3 regions of the Paenibacillus sp. sgz302115 genome follow, and region 1 is predicted to be linked to each of the others. Evidence: riboswitches for the same ligand, from Rfam matches in the RefSeq annotation. Region 1 holds a riboswitch; each other region holds the start of a gene.
The links. Region 1 has a riboswitch for thiamine pyrophosphate ahead of AC0LWN_RS00600 (ABC transporter ATP-binding protein). Riboswitches for the same ligand answer to the same signal wherever they lie in the genome.

Region 2: linked by a shared signal. The riboswitch ahead of AC0LWN_RS17660 (thiamine phosphate synthase) and the one ahead of AC0LWN_RS00600 (ABC transporter ATP-binding protein) in region 1 are both predicted to bind thiamine pyrophosphate.
Region 3: linked by a shared signal. The riboswitch ahead of thiC (phosphomethylpyrimidine synthase ThiC) and the one ahead of AC0LWN_RS00600 (ABC transporter ATP-binding protein) in region 1 are both predicted to bind thiamine pyrophosphate.

Annotation. Positions count from the first base shown of each region.
Region 1 covers NZ_JBVYOK010000001.1:132,901-139,852, forward strand. The annotation lists gene AC0LWN_RS00590 (ABC transporter substrate-binding protein) at 1-1,052, opposite strand, end outside; gene AC0LWN_RS00595 (ABC transporter permease) at 1,049-1,825, opposite strand; gene AC0LWN_RS00600 (ABC transporter ATP-binding protein) at 1,806-2,573, opposite strand; TPP riboswitch at 2,701-2,804, opposite strand; gene AC0LWN_RS00605 (amino acid ABC transporter substrate-binding protein) at 2,940-3,782, shown strand; gene AC0LWN_RS00610 (amino acid ABC transporter permease) at 3,838-4,506, shown strand; gene AC0LWN_RS00615 (amino acid ABC transporter ATP-binding protein) at 4,520-5,272, shown strand; gene AC0LWN_RS00620 (S-layer homology domain-containing protein) at 5,341-6,009, opposite strand; gene AC0LWN_RS00625 (hypothetical protein) at 6,122-6,697, opposite strand.
Region 2 covers NZ_JBVYOK010000009.1:10,281-17,232, reverse strand. The annotation lists gene AC0LWN_RS17670 (NUDIX hydrolase) at 77-502, opposite strand; gene AC0LWN_RS17665 (SDR family oxidoreductase) at 823-1,689, shown strand; TPP riboswitch at 1,845-1,947, shown strand; gene AC0LWN_RS17660 (thiamine phosphate synthase) at 2,052-2,726, shown strand; gene thiS (sulfur carrier protein ThiS) at 2,723-2,926, shown strand; gene AC0LWN_RS17650 (thiazole synthase) at 2,965-3,765, shown strand; gene thiH (2-iminoacetate synthase ThiH) at 3,752-4,852, shown strand; gene yfbR (5'-deoxynucleotidase) at 5,224-5,859, opposite strand; gene AC0LWN_RS17635 (fumarate hydratase) at 5,964-6,952, shown strand, end outside.
Region 3 covers NZ_JBVYOK010000036.1:22,821-29,772, reverse strand. The annotation lists gene hisJ (histidinol-phosphatase HisJ) at 1-681, shown strand, start outside; gene AC0LWN_RS31370 (ribose-phosphate diphosphokinase) at 706-1,656, shown strand; gene AC0LWN_RS31365 (tetratricopeptide repeat protein) at 1,885-3,618, shown strand; gene trxB (thioredoxin-disulfide reductase) at 3,717-4,670, shown strand; TPP riboswitch at 4,735-4,841, shown strand; gene thiC (phosphomethylpyrimidine synthase ThiC) at 4,958-6,637, shown strand; gene AC0LWN_RS31350 (DUF1858 domain-containing protein) at 6,925-6,952, shown strand, end outside.

The sequences.
Region 1 (6,952 bases):
TACAAATTAATAAAAGCCTCCTGGCTGTTAACCTCTCCGCTCAGCAGCCCGTTGTCACTTAGCCACTTCTGCACCTTGTCCCAGGACGCAGGGTCCTGATAGCCAAACGGCTGATCGCCCGCATCCATCAGCGGCAGCAGAATTTGCAGACTTTTAGTTTCAATGTCCTTGTCGAGCGGAGCTGTGGCATCCTCATGCGCGATCAGGAGGTCCAGCGCCTGCTGCGGCTGCTCCTCCACAAACTTCTGTCCCTTGCGTACCGCATTAATGAACTTCTGGATCTCGGCCTTTGAGTTCTGCAGAGCCTGCTCGCTGGCGACAAGAACCAGCTCATAATAGTCGGGTACGCCGTAATCCGTCGGATCAAGTGAGGTTACGGGATGGCCTTCCTTCTCCAGGATGAGCTGCTCATGGTTAATGAAACCGCCGATAATCCCGTCCACCCGTCCGGTGGAAATGGCGGGAATCAGGTCAAAGCCCACGTCAATCAGATTGACGGCGCCAGGATTGCCTCCATCGGTCTTGACCATAGTTTTCAGCATCGCTTCATAGAGCGGGACGGAGGAATAACCGGCAGCTTTGCCCGCCAGATCTTTGGGACTCTTGATGCCGCTGTCAGCCGGAACCATAAGGTGATTCAGCGGATGCCTTACGATGGCTGCAACAGATTTGACCGGAATCTGCTCTCCCCGGGCCATCAGCACCTGCGGCTGGTAGCTCAGTGCCAGATCAACTTTCCCTCCGGCCACCAGCTTCAGAGCGTCATTGCTGTCAGCAGGCATCTGGATATCCACGTCCAGACCTTCTTCGGCGAAATAGCCATTTTGCTGTGCGGCGTAGAGGAAGGAGTGGACAGCGTTCGGATACCAGTCAAGCATTATGGTGAGCTTGTGGCGCGGCGCGCCTTCTTTGGCCGGAGCAGAACTGGAAGGGGCAGCATTGTTGGATGGTCCACAGCCGCTGGCAGCAACTCCAAGACACAGCAGCAATAAGAGGGGAGCTATGGACAGCTTCCTTTTCCTTACAGAATTTACGTAGCGGATGATTTTCACCGATAAATACCTCTTTTCTTCAAAATGATCCTTTCAAGCAAGGTTATGCTTAGAAACAAAGCGACACCAAGCGCGGACAGCAGGACAACGGCGGCGAACATTTCTGCGCTTTGCAGATTTCCGGCCATCCGGCGGCTGAAATAACCGAGTCCCTTGCTGCCGCCCAGCCATTCGCCGATGGTTGCCCCTATCACACAGTAGACAATGGAGAGCTTGAGTCCAGAGAAAAAAGAAGGCAGCGCCGGCGGAATCTGCGTCTTCCGCAGGATCTGCCAGCGGTTCGCGCCAAGGGTCAGCAGCAGCTCCCGGTATATCGCCCCGCTTTTATGCAGACCGTCATAGGTCCCCACCACCACCGGGAAAAAGGCCGTCAGGAACACCACCGCAACCTTGCTCCACAGCGTATAGCCGAACCACATAATAAAAATGGGCGACAGTGCAATCAGCGGAACCGTCTGGCTGATAACGAGCAGGGGATACAGCGCCTTTTCCAGCGGAGTGAACATGTGCATTCCGGTCCCAAGCAGCAAGCCACAGAACACTGACAGGCCAAACCCAAGCAGTACCTCCTCCAGTGTCGCGGGCAAATGCACTCCGAACAGCAGCCCTCTTTGCCGGACAAGCGCCATGAAGATTGCGGAAGGAGCAGGGAGGATGAACGAGGGGATCAGCCCCAGGCGCGATACGATCTCCCAGACGATAAGAGTAAGCACTGCCAGCATAGCAAAAGGCCCGTAATTCCTAAGTGCTTTTCTACAAAATGCGGCTCTCATATAGCCTCCGCTCCAAATCCTCCCGCAGGGCGACAAACTGCGGTTCATAGTTCATTTTGTAATGTCGTGGGCGCGGCAGCTCTACAGACAGCTCCTGCAAGCCGCCGTCTGCGCCGCCGGACATCAGATAGATCCGGTCGCTGAGCAGCAAGGCCTCCTCCAGATCATGGGTGATGAACAGCACCGTCTTCTCAAGACCGCTCCACAGCGAGAGCAGCCAGCGGTGCAGCTCGCGTTTCGTAATCGCATCCAGCGCCCCGAACGGCTCATCCAGCAGCATCAGCTCATTCCCGGCGGCAAGAGTGCGCAGCAGGGCAACCCTTTGCCGCATCCCGCCGGACAGTTCTGCGGGATAGGCTGTCTCCGTTCCCGCCAGGCCGAAGAGGGACAGCATTTCGCGGATCTGCACAGCGGCCTCGGCCTTGCTGCCAATCTGCTTCAGCTCCCAAGGCAGCAGGCAGTTGTCCAGCACAGTCCGCCAGGGCAGCAGCAGGTCCTGCTGCGGCATATAGGCAACCTGTCCTAAGCGTGAGGAAGGATCTTGAGAGGGGTGCCCGTGAATTCTGATCTCACCGCCGGAGTGGGGCAGAAGTCCGGCAATAATCTTGAAGAGCGTGCTTTTGCCGCAGCCGCTGGCCCCGACAATGGAGATGAATTCGCCCTGGTTGACGTTCATGGATAGCCCGGAGAATACCGGTGCTCCGAATGATGCATCAAAAGAATAGGACAGGTTAGTAATAGAGATCATATTCGTATGTAAGCAAGCCTCCTTTGTATGTAGCGATACTTAATGGACACAATAAAGACCCATCCGTCTCTGGAGGAGACAAATGGGTCTGAAAGGTTCAGGCAGACAGCATGAAGCGGTACCGCTGAGCAATTCTGTTCCACTTCCCTCCGCTGGTATGATCCAGATCAGGTTCCAAGGGTCCGAAGCTTAAGGCTTCGTCTCAGTCGGCAGACTCCCCTAGTGAAATAACAGGTCGATATTGAATTCACAATTGCTAATTAATATATCATATTCAGGCTTGATGTCAACGGAGGAGCAGAGTGAGCGGGTTGTTTTTGGGGATGCTAATCCCGAAGATTTTTCAGATGAGAGGGGACATAGATCATGAAAAAAATAAGCCTGACCATCCTGCTGCTGCTTTCGGTGATACTGGCGGCGGCCTGCGGCAAAAATAGCGGCAACAATGCGGCGGTGCAGTCTGCATCTCCAAGCGAAGGTGTAGCAACAGCTGCCCCGGCAGCGCAGAACAGCCTGGAGGCCATAAAAGCGAGCGGCAAGCTGCGCATCGGAACCGAAGGCACGTATGCACCCTTCACCTTCCATGATGCCACCGGCAAGCTGACGGGATTTGACGTGGAAATCGCCGAGGAGGTAGCCAAACGGATAGGGGTTCAGCCGGAGTTTTTTGAGACGCAGTGGGATGGACTTTTTGCCGGCATGGATGCCAAACGGTTTGATGTGATCTTTAATGAAGTGTCGATTACGGATGAACGCAAGGTGAAATATGCTTTTTCCGATCCATACATTGTCTCCAAGGCAGTGCTGATCGTAAGTGACAAGAATGAAGACATCAAAACCTTTGCAGACCTGAAAGGCAAAAAAGCCGGCCAGTCACTAACCAGCAATCTATCCGCTATCGCCCGTGAGAACGGTGCTGAGATTGTCGCCATTGAGGGCTTCAACCAAGCTATTGACCTGCTGACCTCGGGCCGGATTGATGCAACTGTGAACGATGGTCTGTCCTATCTGGATCTGAAAAAGCAGAGACCGGATGTGAAAATTAAAGTTGTCGATGAAATCGCTGCAGGCTCACATAGTGCGGCTACCTTCCTGAAAGGCAATGAGGAGCTGGTGAAGGCGGTGAACGAAGCGCTGTCAGCCATGAAAAGTGATGGAACGTACCTGAAAATTTCCGAGAAATATTTCGGTGCTGATGTATCCAAATAATAACCGGTGTGTTCGGAGTGTTGGTTCCTGAACCCCTGAGAAGGAGGTCTGATCCGTGGATGACCGCAAAATACAAATTTTCCTTGATTCCTTGTTGCCCCTGCTGAAAGCCGGGGTGGCTTTTACCATTCCGCTGGCTGTGGTCTCCTTCATACTGGGATTGCTGCTTGCCGTGTGTACCGCACTCATCCGGCTTTCGCCGTGGACGCTACCGAAGCTGATTGCGCGATTCTATGTTTGGATCATCCGCGGAACACCGCTGCTGGTTCAGCTATTCATCATTTTCTATGGATTGCCGGCTATGGGGATCATCCTCGATCCGTTTACTGCCGCTACGATTGGCTTCACACTCAGTGTAGGTGCTTATTCCTCCGAGATTGTGCGGGCTGCGGTGCTATCCATTCCTGAAGGTCAGTGGGAAGCGGCATTTTCAGTCGGAATGACCCGCAGGCAAGCGCTTCGGCGGATCATTCTGCCGCAGGCAGCGCGTGTTTCGGTTCCGCCTTTATCCAATTCCTTTATCAGTCTGGTCAAGGATACCTCGCTTGCCGCCACGATTACTTACGTGGAAATTTTCAAAACCGCACAGCAAATAACAGCGACCACTTATGAGCCGATGCTCCTATACACCGAGGCTGCGTTGTTCTATCTGCTGTTCTGTTCCGTACTGTCGGTGCTGCAAAGCTACCTGGAGAAACGGCTTGACCGCTACTCGGCAAGATAAGGAGGAATATCCCGTGATAGAAATCAGTGATGTGCATAAATTTTTCGGTTCGTTGCATGTATTGAAGGGTGTGAATCTCACCGTGGAGGACGGCAAGGTGCTGGTGATCATCGGTCCTTCTGGCTCCGGCAAAACAACACTGCTGCGCTGCTTCAACCTGCTGGAGCGGCCTGACCGGGGAAGCCTGAAGCTGGATGATTTGCAGCTTGAATTTGCACCTACTAGTAAAATCCCGCAGCGTTCGGTACTGGCGCTTCGTCAGAGGACAGGTATGGTCTTTCAATCGTACAACCTGTTCCCGCATATGACCGCACTTGGCAATGTGATGGAGGGTCAGGTTACGGTTCAGAAGCGCTCCAAGGCGGAGGCGCGTAAGCGGGGAATGGAGCTGCTGACCAAGGTTGGCCTGGCAGACAAGGGGAACGCCTATCCGCATCAATTGTCGGGAGGCCAGCAACAGCGGGTGGCCATTGCCCGGGCGATGGCGGTGGAGCCGGAGGTGCTGCTCTTTGATGAGCCAACCTCAGCGCTTGATCCCGAACTGGTAGGCGAAGTACTGAAGGTGATCAGGCAGCTTGCCGCCGAAGGCATGACGATGGTTATCGTCACCCATGAAATGAAATTTGCCGCAGATGTGGCGGACCAGATCATTATGATGGATAAAGGTGTCATTTTGGAGCAGGGCACGCCACAGCAGGTGCTGAAGCATCCAAGGAATCTGCGTGCCTTGCAGTTTTTGAACCGGTTAAGCGGTGAGGAAGAATAAAAACGGCAGTTCAGGCGGGGAATCCCGGCCCGGACTGCCGTTTTGATATTGGAGCTTTTGTCTAGATATTAGCTTTGCGGCGCTGTGCTGGTTTTCAGATATTCCAAAGCGTTGTACACCATAACAGCCGCTTCGGCGCGGGTGATTTCGCTTTTTGGATTAAATTTGCCGCTCGCATCCAGAGTGTTGATCTTGTACTTCAGTGAGCGCTGAACGCTTCCCTGGTAGGAGGGTTCAAGTGCATCCGCATCCTTGATCTCAACAGGAACAAGCTTGATCATCGGCAGATTGCCAACCTTCTCGATCCCTTGAATCAGCAGATTGGTGAACAATTCCTTGGTGATCGGCTTCGAAGGATCAATATCCGGAGCAATTTCGATGCCATTGTAGTGGACGTTGATGAAGGCATCCGCGTACCAGGCGTTGTCCTTTACTTTTGTGAAAATTCCGCTGGCTACAGGCGCTTTGGTGAAATCAATTGCTGCAAGGCTAAGCTGAAGGCCGCCGGAGATAAACTGTATGCCTTGAGCTGTTGTTACCTTGGCTCCGGGCAGGAACTGGGTATCGGAGATCCCTTTGATCAGGCCTTGCTCCTTCAGGGAGTTGATTTTGTCCTTGCCGGCTACGGTGTCAATGTCTTTGAAGCTGCTGTCAGCGGCAAAAATTTGCCCTGCTAGTGAGAATGAGAGAAGCGAAACGGTTGTAATTGCTGCAAAAACGCTTTTTTTGATCATCATCTGAATTCCACCTCTATCAGTAGGGTTAAGGCCGCTTGGCCTGTTCAATTCCCTTGACGGAGAAGAATATGGAAAGGTTGCAGACTCCTTCATATTTGTTCCACACGAATGTCTACATCGTTTCTTGAAACAGCAGGTTTCGGTAGAAATATTCACTGAATCTGGTTTGGAACAGCAGCGCCACTCCTTGCTCCTCTATGGTTACCGATTTCAGTGATTCAGCCTTAACCAGCTTACGGACCATACCCTCTATAGCTTTTATGTCCTTCCGGCGGATTGCGGCTGCGAAGCTTTTGGCGAAGGAGGGGCTTACAGCCAGCTTGCGGTACAGCGGGATCACTGCCTGGGCTATACTGCGGTGCGCCTTTGTATCAAACGTAAACTGCACCGAGCCCGGCAGGATTGTCGTTCCGTTCGTATAGTAATCAACCGGCGACGGAAAAGGAAAGGAGATGAAGTAGCCGATGCCGTTTGTTCCGAAATGCTCCACCTTGGCAAGTGCCGGAATGCGGGCGAGCAGCCTGCCCATCTCACCGAGATCAGAGGTAACGACAGCGGTTGTCCATTGCGAAGCGAAGCTGCGATTGCCGGCGATTTTCCGGTAAAAAGGCAGCATCCTCCAGGCGACCTGGCGCAGAACACGTCCAGTTACAAGAAGCTGGGGTTTCTTGAGGTTTACTTTTACCATCCGAACCATCCTCACTTTGTTAAATCATCTGTCTATTTAAAGTATGGAGCGGGGGCTTTGAACGGTTTGGGCGGATGCTTAATCTACAGGAATGCCAGGTGAATTTCTTTCAGATGGCGGCAAAACCGTTTCTTTTTGATGGCTGGTACTGAATTCCACGAAGGAATGTTATAATAAGGTCAGTGTACTTTTCTTTGGCGGGTATTTTTGTTATGCTTATATCGTAACGATTACTAATTAAATTCCAAGTCTGTG
Region 2 (6,952 bases), on a different contig from region 1:
CTGCTAAAAACGAGGGGGTTCCAGGCAGCCACTTCATGGCTCATGGGACCCCCTCTTCTTGTAGTATAGTTGTTGCTCACAGCAGCTCCTCCAGCGCAAACACATTACTTTTCTCAAATTCCTCCAGGATGCCGGGCGGCAGCAGGGTCTGAGCCTCAAGCTTGGTGCTCCATTTATAAGCCGCATGCTCTTCCGAGAGCAGTACTGTATCTTCTTGTGACCGGCACAGGTAGGTGATGATGACTAGCTGCCTGCCCGGATCGCTCAGAAAGGAGGATGCATATAAAAGTGCTCCTACAGCTACCGTAAGCCCGGTCTCCTCCCTGATCTCCCGCACCAGCGCGGCCTCCAGGCCTTCTCCGAATTCAATTTTCCCTCCCGGGCATTCCCAACTCCCTGCCCCTACAGAATCCTCCGCAGCGCGCTGTACAAGCAGAATTTTGCCTTTATGCACAATAACTCCTTTGACGGCAACGACGATGCTCCTTGAATTTCTGGTCATAAATGTGCCTGCCTCCTTAACCTAACCTCGTTGTTCCGTCCAAATCTCCATGCCTGACAAACACAATGTTCTCTAAATTATATCTGGTGTCTTCACGAAAAACGACTGTATGTGGTAAAGATAATTCAGCTATATAAGCTGAACTAAAGAACTACCAAAAGGCAGAAGTGGCGGAGGGGAAGTTTGGAACTGTAGGAGCGGTAGCGTCCGCCTTTGTCTTCAAGTTTTACAGCACACCCGACGCATAATCCAAGCCCCATAAGCCATCCTAAAACGATGATGCTACTTCCATAGTTGCACAGCGAAAGGAGACAAGGATCATGCCAAACAATCAAGCCACACAAACCTTACCCCCGCAGGAGCAGAAGCAACAGCCCGGGATTGAGAGCCAGATGAAGCCACTGCCGGAATTCGAGACGTCAGCCTATAAGGCGGCAGGCAAGCTGCTGGGCAAGGCGGCGCTTATTACTGGGGGTGACAGCGGCATTGGGCGCGCGGTGGCTGTTCATTTTGCCAAGGAAGGCGCGGATGTCGTTGTTTCTTATCTGAATGAGCATTCGGATGCCGAAGAGACCAAACGCCAGGTGGAGCAGGAAGGCCGCAAATGTATTTTGGTAGCCGGTGATATCGGTGTGGAAGCCTTCTGCCAGGATCTGATTAAAAAGACGGTGGACGGACTGGGCAAGCTGGACATCCTGATCAACAATGCCGCCGAGCAGCATCCGCAGGACAAGATTGAGAATATCACTTCCGAGCAGCTTGAACGTACCTTCCGCACGAATATTTTCTCTATGTTCTACTTGACCAAGGCGGCAATGCCCCATCTGAAAAAAGGCTCCACGATCATCAACACGACCTCCATCACGGCCTATAGGGGCAGCCCGCAGCTGCTGGACTATTCGTCCACCAAAGGCGCAATTCTCAGCTTCACCCGGTCACTCTCGATGAATCTGGCGGAACAGGGCATTCGTGTCAACGCTGTCGCGCCGGGTCCAGTCTGGACTCCGCTTATCCCGTCTTCCTTTGACGCCAAGAAGGTCAGCGAGTTCGGCGGCACACAGCCGATGAAACGCCCCGGCCAACCGGAGGAGCTGGCACCCGCCTATGTCTATCTCGCTTCTGAGGATTCATCCTATGTAAGCGGACAGGTGATTCATGTCAATGGCGGCGAGATTATAAACGGCTAACAGGAGCATTGATGCTCTATAAATCAGGTGTAAGAGCGTACCTCTGCGGTCCGCTCTTTTTGCTGCGCATGCTCATTGGTAACTTCTCATATCATTTCTATAGCTTTTTCGAGGAAAACTATGTTAATATGAAGCACGTCAGCAACTGAATATGAATTTGCCACTAGGGGTGCCGCAAGGCTGAGACGAACCTGACCGTTCGGACCCTTTGAACCTGATCTGGTTTATACCAGCGTAGGAAAGTGTGAACGAATGACTGCAGCGGGGCTTATCCTTCAGCCCGTATTCCTGTATATATTTCCGACTGCCTCCTATTGCTGGGGGCGGTTTTTTTGTGTTTGGTGTTGCAGCAACAACAATGAATGAAGGTGAACCGCTTGGCTGAAATTCATTTGATTTCGGACGGGAAGCTTGGGCCGGAGCGGTTGATTGCACTTGCTGCGGCTGTGCATCCACTTGTGGATTATATCCATCTGCGGGAAAAGCATTTGTCCGCCCGGGAGCTGCTGAACCTGACGGAGCAATTGATCAGGGCGGGAATCTCAGCGGCCAAGCTGATCATTAATGACCGTCTTGATGTTGCCCTTGCGGCCGGCGCGGGCGGTGTCCAGCTTGCCTGGCACAGCCTGCCGCCTGCTGCTGCCCGCGCCGCTGCTCCCGGCCTGCGGCTGGGGAGGTCGGTGCATTCTGCGGAGGAGGCCGCAGAAGCGGGAGAACAGGGGGCGGATTACTGCCTGTTCGGGCATGTGTTTGCCACAGCTTGCAAGCGGGGACAGCAAGAGCGTGGCCTTGATCTGCTGAGAGCAGCCGTGCGGGGCAGCAGCATTCCCCTGATTGCCATCGGCGGGATTGAACCGGGCAACGCTGGCCGGATTGTGCGGCAGGGCGCCGCAGGGATTGCGGTGATGTCCGGCATTTGCAGCAGCGCAGATCCTGTGGCTGCCGCTAAGGCTTACAGAGCGGCGGTGCAGAATAATTCCAGCGCGGCGGCTGTGAATATCGCTGATTCTTTTGGCGGAGGAGGTGAACAGGCGTGAAGCTGATCATTAATGGGAAAGCCGGGGTGTATGCAGAAGACTGCCGGACATTGGCCGACCTGCTATGCCTCCCTGAGTGGAACGGAAGGCTTGTAATTGTGGAGCTGAACGGTGAGATTGTCCCCAAAGACAATTACGGAGAAACGCTGCTCAGCGAAGGCGACCGGATAGAGCTGGTGCATTTTGTAGGCGGGGGCTGAGCTATTGTGAACAAAAATATTTATCAGGAGGCGGGTTCATGTTAGATCCATTGATTATTGGCGGCATTTCTTTATCCAGCCGTTTATTCATAGGTACAGGAAAATATAGCCGGAACACTCTGATTCCCGAGGTCATCGCACGTTCAGGCTCACAGGTGATTACGGTTGCTCTGCGCCGGGTTGATCCGGAGAGCAAAGACAATATTGTCAGCCATATTCCTGCCCATATGACGCTGCTGCCCAATACCTCAGGGGCTAGAACTGCTGAAGAGGCGGTGCGCATTGCGAGACTGGCTAGAGCGGCCGGCCTTGGCAATTGGGTCAAGATTGAGATCATTAACGATCAGAAGTATCTGCTGCCGGATAACCTGGAGACGATTCGGGCTACGGAAATTCTGGCCGCTGACGGCTTCGTAGTGCTTCCGTATATGAGCCCGGATCTGTCAGCAGCCATTCAGATGAAGAAGGCGGGAGCCGCCGCCATCATGCCGCTTGGCTCCCCGATAGGCTCGAACCGTGGCTTGAAGACGAAGGAGCTGCTGCGGATTCTGATTGCCGAGGTGGAGCTTCCCATTATTGTGGACGCGGGAATCGGCAAGCCGTCCGAAGCAGCAGAGGCGATGGAGCTTGGCGCAGCGGCTGTGCTGCTTAACACGGCTATCGCTACGGCCCGTGATCCGCTGCTGATGGCCGAAGCGTTCCGCGATGCGGTAACCGCAGGCCGCAAAGCCTACTTGGCCGGACTAGGGCCGGTGGAAGAGACTGCCGTAGCATCTTCGCCCTTGACGGGTTTTCTGCAGTGCCTTACGGAAATGGGGGAGGAACATGAGCTTTTATGAGACACTGACCCGTCTGGAGCAGCTTCCTTACGAAGCTTTATGGAAAGCATATCAGGTGGAGGATGTGAGGCGGGCAATCCGCAAGGAGCATCTGGAAGAGCGGGATCTTCAAGCCCTGCTGTCCCCGGCTGCGGAGACTTGTCTGGAGGAGATGGCCCAGCGTGCGCAGCAGCTGACCCGTTCGCATTTTGGACATGTCATGCAGATGTTCACACCGATGTATCTCGCCGACTTCTGCGTGAATCACTGCACTTATTGCAGCTTTAGCTCCATATATGATTTTCCGCGAAAAAGATTGACGTCGGAGCAGGTGGGGCAAGAGGGACGGGCGATTTCCGCCACAGGTCTCCGGCACATCCTGCTGCTTACTGGGGAATCCCGCAGGGAAAGTCCGGCCTCCTACGTGAAGGAATGCGTGGAAATCCTCCGCAAATATTTCTCTTCCATCAGCATCGAGGTGAACCCGCTGTCCACGGAGGAATATAAGGAGCTTAGGGAGGCTGGAGTGGACGGCTTGACGCTGTATCAGGAGGTCTATCATCAGGAGACGTACCGCAAGCTGCATGTCAAGGGTCCCAAGCGGGTCTACCGCAACCGTCTGGATGCGCCTGAACGGGGCTGCCAGGCCGGGTTCCGCTCGGTGAACATCGGTGCTCTCCTCGGGATGTATGACTGGCGGCAGGAAGCCTTTATGACCGCGATGCATGCACGTTATTTGCAGAACAAATATCCCGAATGCGAAATCGGCCTCTCCGCTCCGCGGTTCCGCCCGTATTTGGGCGAGTTCAACCCGGACAGTGATGTAACCGACCGTGCGCTGGTGCAAATTATTCTGGCTTACCGCCTGTTTCTGCCGCGTGCCGGCCTTACCTTATCCACCCGGGAGCCGGCTGCCTTGCGTGATCATCTGATTCATTTGGGAATCACCAAAATGTCGGCGGGAGTCTCTACAGAGGTAGGAGGCCATACCCAGGAAGGCGGTACTCCGCAGTTCGAAATCTCGGATGAACGGAGTGTGCCTGCAATTGTGGATATGCTGGAGGCAAATGGTCTGCAGCCGGTATTCAAGGATTGGGATTTTTACTAGATCTTGGTAATTATAAAGGAGGCTTAAGTGGAAAAAGTAAACCTAAAACGGGCGCTCCTAGTTTCCTCATACCGCAAGTGGGAAAAAGGAAACCTAATCCAGCTGTATGTGCCTTCAGTCCCTGATTTTAGCCGAAATATTTGGAGGAAATCCCACTAAACCCTGCTGTGGAGCAGAAAGCTGTGAATTAGTTCTACTAATTCCACCTAACTTTTTCAGCTCGGCTGAACGCATGCTGAACCCTGGTTGAACCAGGGTTGAACCCTCTGACAAACCTGGTTGCGGTCAAGGAGATATTCCTATGGTGCGTCCACTCACGAAAATTGAGGGCAGTGTTCCCGCTTCATTCGCAGGTCCGCTACCCTTTACTGCTATTCGCCATTTTCCACGGATTCGTTCCCACCCATTCCGGCGGACAGCTCATCCAGGGACATTTCAAAGCCCGGAGCCATATGGGTCAGGAAGTACTCCATCTCCGGCATTGCCAGCGCGCGCAGCTTCGCGGCGGTCTGCTCCTTGGCGGCGGCGAATTCACGGTTGCCTGCGGCGACCTCCCAGACGCATTTCAGATAGGCGTCCAGGTGATCCGCCGCTTTGACATAACGCAGCAGCCCGGCATCCCCGGAGCCGGGAGGGCTGATCTGCGGCTGCAGGAGCGGCGTGTAGACGGCCGCAAGCTCCGGCGGTATCATCGCCGCCAGCCGTTCGGCGGCGATCCGCTCCATCTCGCGGAAGCTGGACAGCAGACGCGGGTTGTTATGCTTCACCGGCGTGGCGATGTCGCCGGTGAAGACCTCGGCGGCGTCGTGAAACAGCGCCATTGCGGCGGCCCGGTCGGCGTTCAGTGACCGGGCGAAGTGGACATTGCCGATGGAGCAGAGCATATGCGCCAGCAGGGCTACATGGAACGAGTGCTGTGCGACATTTTCAGGAGCGGTGCTGCGCATGAGGCTCCAGCGCTGAATATACTGCAGCCGGTACAGATAGGCGGAAAAATGGTAATTCAATTTTTAGGTAACCCCTTTCATACGTGGCTTAATATGTTATGATAATAACTAATTGTAACAGAGTTTGGACAACCGCGAACGTATGGAGAGGAGCTGGACTAAGGATGCAGCATTTTGAAGACAGCGTGTATAATCTGATCGTAGAGACCTCCACGAATCTGCCGGGCGATGTGCGCCGGGCGGTAGCGAAAGGTCGCGCTATGGAGGACCGGGCGACCCGGTCTGGCTTGGCGCTCACCACCATTGCGCAGAATATCGGCATGGCTGAACTCCAAGTCTCGCCGATCTGTCAGGATACAGGGATGCCGACCTTCATCATTCATACGCCGGTGGGCATCAATCAGATTGAGATGAAGAAGGACATTCATAACGCCATTATCCGGGCCACGAAGAACGGCAAGCTGCGCCCCAACTCTGTAGATTCGCTTACCGGCGAGAATAGCGGAGACAACCTTGGCGCGGGTACACCGGTGATTCATTTCGAGCAGTGGGAAGAAGAAGATGTGGATGTCCGGCTCATTCTGAAGGGCGGCGGCTGTGAGAATAAAAATATCCAGTACAGCCTTCCGGCAGATCTGGAGGGGCTGGGCAAAGCGGGCCGCGATCTTGATGGAATCCGCAAATGTATTCTCCATGCTGTATACCAGGCACAGGGTCAGGGCTGCAGCGCAGGCTTCATTGGCGTCGGTATTGGCGGTGACCGGACAACTGGCTATGAGCTGGCGAAGAAACAGTTGTTCCGCAAGGTAGAGGATATCAACCCCAACCAAGACCTCGGCAAGCTGGAAGAATATATTATGGAGAATGCCAACAAGCTGGGCATCGGCACGATGGGCTTCGGCGGTGAGGTTACGCTGCTGGGCTGCAAGATCGGTGTGATGAACCGGCTTCCGGCCAGCTTTTTCGTCTCGGTTGCTTATAATTGCTGGGCGTTCCGCCGCCAGGGGGTACTTGTTGATCCGGCGACCGGCAACATCAAGGAATGGCTGTATGAGAGCGGCACGGGAATATCTGTTGAGGCTGATGACAGCTCCGTACCGGCTGCTATACCTGAACCGGTGGCGGTTACTGTGGGTGGCGGAGCCTCTGGGGC
Region 3 (6,952 bases), on a different contig from region 1:
TACTACCCGGAGATGGCCATGCCGCTCTCCGAGCTTCCCCGCTATGTGGAGGAATGCTTGACGCTGAAGGAGCGCTATCGCGGAAGCATTGAGCTGCGGGTGGGGCTGGAAGCGGATTATATCGAAGGCTATGAGGAGCAGATCCGCGAGCTTTTGTCACCGTATCCCTGGGACTATCTGATCGGCTCAGTTCATTTTCTGGGGGAATGGGACATTACGGACTACCGGCAGACTCATGGCTGGGAAGGCCAGGATGTGATGGAGGTCTATCGTCGTTATTATGATGCAGTACGAAAGTCGGCGTTATCGGGATTGTATGATATTATAGGACATATGGATGTTATCAAACGGTTCGGCTACGGTCCGCAGACCCCGGAAGACAGAGCCGAGGTAAGAGAGCTGGAGCTGGATGCGCTGAAGGCAATAGCAAGCAGCGGGATTGCCATGGAGCTTAATGCTTCCGGGCTGACGAAGCCCTGCGCCGAGATGTTTCCGGCGGAGCATGTGCTGCAGCAGGCGCTGGCGCTGAATATTCCGCTCACCTTGGGGTCTGACGCCCATGATCCAATGAAGCTGGGAGACGGCCTGCAGGAAGCGCGGAGCCTGCTATGGCGCACAGGCTTCCGTGAATTGGCGGTGTTTGAGGGCCGTCTTCGTACAACTGTTCCGTTTGAACTATAAATTTTGATCCTCAGGAGGGTAATAATGCATCATCATCAATTGCGTATTTTTTCCGGTTCGTCGAATCCGAAGCTGGCCGCAGATATTGCGGAGCGTCTGGGTGCCCCGCTGGGCCAGATTAAGCTGACCCGCTTCAAGAGCGGCGAGATTTATGTGCATTATGAAGAAAGCATCCGGAACTGTGACGTATTTTTGGTGCAATCCCTCGCGCATCCCATTAATGAGTTGTTCGTTGAGCTGCTGGTTATGATTGATGCCGCCAAACGCGCATCAGCAAGAACTGTAAATATTATTGTTCCTTATTACGGCTATGCCCGGCAGGAACGCAAATCCGCGCCGCGTGAGCCGATATCGGCCAAGATGGTTGCCGATGTGCTTACCACTGCAGGAGCTTCCCGCGTGATAACGATTGATCTGCACGCGGCGGCCATTCAAGGCTTTTTTAACATTCCGGTGGATCATCTGACGGCGCTGGATCTGATCAGCGGATATCTGAAGGTGAAAGGGCTGACGGATCTGGTTGTCGTTTCTCCAGATGCCGGCCGCGCCTCTATGGCCGAGAAGCTGGCCAGCCGCCTCGATTCCCCGTTCGCGATTATGATCAAGAAACGTCCGGCGCATAACGAATCGGTCATCACCCATGTGATCGGTGATGTAGAGGGGCGGACCCCTATCATCATTGAGGATCTGATTGATACGGGAACAACGATTGTAAATGTGGTCGAAGGCTTGAAGGAGCGGGGGGCTAAGAACAGCATTGTTTGCGCCACGCATGGATTATTTTCCGGGGACGCTATTGTCCGTATGGATCATCCCAATATAGATGAAGTGATTGTTACCGATTCTATCGCGCTGCCGGATGATCATTCCAGCCGCTTCACCGTATTGTCCGTAGCCCCTATGCTGGCAGAGGCCACACGTATTATCATCGAAGGCGGTTCTATAGATAAGCTGTTCAGAGACGCAGAAATTTAATTTCTGCGTCTTTTCTGTCGGAAGCCGGGTCTTTCAAGCTTTTTCCTCCCGAAGAGTTGCCTTTGATCTTGAGAATCCCCATGGAACATGTGGTATACTGTGTGAAGACAGTCGAGACCAGAAATGGAAACGAAGGGGCGTAAATAGGAGCCTGGGCAGGCCGTTTGCCGCTGCTCTCCTATTTTTCGTGAGAATTAGGAAGCTTATAAAGGGAGGTGCCTTGCTTCCATGATAGAGAGAACTTCAGAGAATGATGCGGGGAACGGAAATGTTATTCCCGTCACTCTGGATGCCAATTTTTTCTTTGAGAGAGCTGTACGGTCATTGGACCGCTTTCAATATGATAAGGCATTAAAGAATTTCCGCAAAGCTGTTGAATATGAGCCGGAGAACCCGGTGAATCATTGCAATATGGCGGGTATATTATCTGAGATGGGGAATTATGAGGCGTCCAACGACATTTTGACCCATGTGCTGGAAAAGATTGATCCTGCAATGACAGAATGCCATTTCTATATGGCTAATAACTTTGCTAATATGGAAAACTTTGAAGAGGCGGAACGCAGTCTTATGACGTATCTGGAGGAGGATGCCCGCGGGGAGTTTCTGGCTGAGTCCGAAGAGCTGATGGAGCTGCTGCAGTATGAGCTGAACCGTCCTGCGCCGCTTGTCCGTATCCGCAGCCGGGAAGGCTTAGTGGAGCACGACCGGGCCCGGAGCCTCCTGGAAGAAGGAAAGTTTCCGCAAGCGGTTAAGCTGCTTGAAGAAATTGTCGAGAACACCCCGGATTTTCTGGCGGCGCGTAACAATCTGGCTCTTGCCTATTTTTATATGGGCAGGTTTATGAAAGCCAAGGAATGCCTGGCCGAGGTGCTGGAGCAGGATCCGGGCAATCTGCATGCGCTCTGCAATATGGCAATTTTTCTGCAGTATGCAGGTGACAAGGACCAGCTCGCCGCTCTGCTGCGCATGCTTGAAGCCACAGTGCCTTTTCATCAGGAGCATGTGTTTAAAATGGCTACGACGATGGGGATTCTGGGTAAGCATAGAACAGCCTACGGTCATTTCCGCCGCCTGCTGAAGGACGAGGAGGTCGGTGGAGATGCCGGCCTGTATCATTACTGTGCGGCGGCGGCTAGCAACAGCGGCCTGTACAGTGAAGCTGTACGCTGCTGGCGTCAGGCTGCCAAGCTGGACCCGGAATCGGCTGTGCCGAAATTTTTCCTGTCACAGCTGCAGCTGGCACAGGCTGAAGGCCGGCCTATGGCTCCTGTCAGCTACAATTATCAGTTGCCTTTTCAGGAGCAGCTTAAGCAGTGGAAGGACAACACAGATAAATTCACCGAGGAAGTACGGAATAATCCGCTGCTGCGGGCTTCGTTCTTCTGGGCGCTGCGCTACGGCGACGCGAACACGAAGCTTCAAGTAACGGAGGCGCTCCGCTGGATCGAGGACGAAGAAATCTCCGGCGCTCTGCAGGGCGGGCTTGGGCAAGAGCCGCTGCAGGAGGACGCTCTCATAAACCTGCAGCGGCTGATTGGCGGCAGCCCGGACGAGAACCCGGCATCCAAGGGGGTACAGCACACTGCTGCACCAAGCCATAAAGGCCCCCCAGAGTGGAAAGAGGACTGGCAGCAGATTATTGATCATACAGTAGCCATGATGGACCGGAGATATGATGCCGTTCAGAAGAAGGCTGCCGAGCTCCTTTGGCGCCAGTTCATAGGCAGCTTGTACCCGGATGTACCTTTGTTCCGGCATGACGGAGGCTGGTGCGCGGCATTGGAGTATCTGATTGCGAAGCTGCACGGCCGTCCTGTCACCTACCGTGAAGCCGCCCAGCGTTACGGGGTTTCCGTCTCTATGGTAAGCCGCTATGCGCGGCGGATCCAAAGCGAATGCGGCATCGGGGATGATGGACCGGAGGCGGGTATTTTACCCCCTTTTACCGAAAATATCTGAGAATAGCTCCAGTTGCCCGCAGAGGGTCCACCCGCTTTGGTGGAGCCAGTAAGACCATTGCTTCTTAAATTAAATCCGCTTGTGAGGAGGCCACACTAATGTACAAAACAATTGTAATCGGAACAGGTCCTGCCGGTCTGACTGCCGCGATTTATCTGGCGCGTGCGAATCTTAACCCGCTGGTAATTGAGGGTTTGCAGCCGGGAGGACAGCTGACAACGACGACAGAGGTGGAGAACTTTCCGGGCTTTCCCGAAGGGATTATGGGTCCGGATCTGATGGACAATATGCGCAAGCAGGCGGAGCGCTTTGGTGCTGAATTTAAGAACGGCTGGGTGGAATCCGTCGATTTCTCGCAGCGTCCTTTCAAAATCACCGTGGATGGCCTGGGCGTACTGGAGGCGGAAACGGTTATTATTTCGACCGGTGCGTCGGCTAGATATCTAGGCATACCGGGGGAACAGGAGAACGTCGGACGCGGTGTCAGCACTTGTGCAACCTGTGACGGCTTCTTCTTCCGCGGCAAAAAGATTATCGTAGTCGGCGGCGGCGACTCTGCGATGGAGGAAGCCAGCTTCCTGACACGGTTCGCTTCCAGCGTAACGCTGGTCCACCGCCGTTCGGAGCTGCGCGCTTCGAAGATTATGCAGGACCGGGCGCGCGGGAACAGCAAGGTTGCCTGGGCGCTGAACCGGACCCCGCTTGAAATAACCCTCGGCGATTCCGGTGTTAAAGGACTGACGGTCCGCAACAACGAGACAGGTCTTGAGGAGCTTGTGGAAGCGGACGGCGTATTCGTCGCTATCGGACATACGCCGAATACGGCTTTCCTGGGCGGTCAGATTACAACGGACGAGAATGGATATATCGTGGTGAATCCGGGGACAACGGAAACCAATATTCCGGGCGTGTTTGCTTGCGGCGACGTGCAGGATACCCGTTACCGCCAGGCGATCTCGGCAGCGGGAACCGGCTGTATGGCTGCGATGGATGCGGAGAAGTACCTGGAAGGCACGATGGTGCATGACTGGAGCGAAACACTGGATAAATAATAGCTGGGCAACGCCGAGGTTGACAAAAAACACCATGGCAAGTAGATTGAATGTAATCAGATAAGATACCCACTAGGGGAGCCTGAATGGGCTGAGACGGGAAAATTGAATTCCCGGACCCTTGAACCTGATCTGGATCATACCAGCGTAGGAAAGTGGAGCCGGACCTTTTATTGAGCGCAGTCTTTTTTGGCTGTTCATAGATAAAGCCGCTCCAGGTGGAGCGGCTTTTTTGCTGCATTTTCTTGTCTGCAACTTGGCTCCCAGAGCCTGGAGGAGGAGAAGAGATGTCAGAAACAGTGAAGAAGGAAGAAGTAAGTCTTTTGGGGTTCCCTGCAAGCCGTAAAGTCTATGTGGAGGGCTCGCGCCCGGATATTCAAGTCCCAATGCGTGAGATCAGCCTGAGCCGAACCGAGGGTGTGGCCGGTGATGAGGATAACGCACCGCTGCGTGTCTATGACACGAGTGGGATCTATACCGATGCTGCTGTAGAAACTGATGTCCGCAGAGGACTGCCGCCGCACCGTCTATGCTGGATTGCAGAGCGCGGGGATTCGGAGGAATACGCAGGGCGAATGAAGCAGGCCGGTGATGACGGAAATACGGCAGACTTTTTGGAGGCAGAAGGCTTTTCCGGTTTGCTGCGGCGTCCCTTAAGAGCGTCTAAAGGCAGAAATGTAACCCAACTGCATTATGCGCGGAAGGGCATCATTACACCGGAAATGGAGTTCATTGCAATCCGTGAGAACACAACGCCGGAATATGTAAGGGATGAGGTGGCTGCCGGGAGGGCAATCATCCCATCGAATATTAACCACCCGGAGAGTGAACCGATGATCATCGGCCGTAATTTTCTGGTGAAGATTAACGCGAACATCGGGAATTCCGCCGTTTCTTCTTCAATTGAGGAAGAGGTAGAGAAAATGAGATGGGCCACCCGCTGGGGTGCTGATACCATTATGGATCTCTCCACTGGCAAGCAGATTCATACTACCCGTGAATGGATCATCCGCAACTCTCCTGTGCCCATTGGCACTGTGCCGATTTATCAGGCGTTGGAAAAGGTGGGCGGCATAGCCGAGGATTTGACGTGGGAACTGTACCGGGACACACTTATCGAACAGGCGGAGCAGGGTGTGGATTATTTCACCATTCATGCCGGAGTGCTGTTGCGTTATATTCCGCTTACTGCCGGGCGAATGACAGGGATTGTTTCGCGCGGGGGCTCGATTATGGCAGCATGGTGTCTTGCTCATCAGCAGGAGAATTTCCTGTATACGCATTTTGAAGAGATATGCGGGATCATGAAGACATACGACGTGGCCTTTTCCCTGGGGGACGGTCTGCGCCCCGGTTCCATTGCCGATGCCAATGACGAAGCCCAGTTCGCTGAACTGGAGACGCTTGGTGAACTGACAGCCTTGGCCTCTAAGCATGATGTTCAGGTAATGGTAGAAGGTCCGGGCCATGTGCCGATGCATAAGATCAAGGAGAACATGGATAAGCAACTGGAGCTTTGCCAGGAGGCCCCCTTTTACACGCTCGGTCCGTTGACCACAGACATTGCCCCTGGCTATGATCATATTACCTCTGCAATCGGTGCCGCGATGATCGGCTGGTTCGGAACAGCCATGCTCTGCTACGTTACGCCCAAGGAGCACTTGGGACTGCCGAACAAGAATGATGTGCGCGAGGGTGTCATTACCTACAAAATCGCAGCACATGCTGCCGACCTGGCCAAAGGGCATCCAGGGGCGCAAGAACGGGACAACGCGCTGTCCAAGGCGCGGTTCGAGTTCCGCTGGCGTGACCAGTTCCATCTGTCGCTGGACCCGGAGCGGGCACTGGAATATCACGATGAGACTCTGCCTGCGGAAGGAGCTAAACTTGCGCATTTTTGCTCCATGTGCGGTCCTAAATTCTGCAGCATGCGGATTTCGCACGGTATTCGAAATTCCATGAAATAAAGTAAAGTTTCTAATATTGCAGAGGCTGTTTCCCATTCCGTAAAAGGCTGACGGAGGCAGCTTTTTTGTAAATATAAAAAAGTATAAGTTTCACCCTATACTTTATTCTTATATTTCTCGCTGAAACGGATGCCGTCCTTATATGGACGGCGTAGCCGTTTCTACTTGGGTGCAGCTCTTTTTTTAACTTAGTGATTACAATCACAATCTGCCTATATGCCCTGTGCTAAGCTGTTGTTGAGAAAGGTTATCAATTAGTGAGATGCAAAGCTGGAGGAGGAGGGCACATGAGCAAAAAGCTGAGCCTGGAGGAGT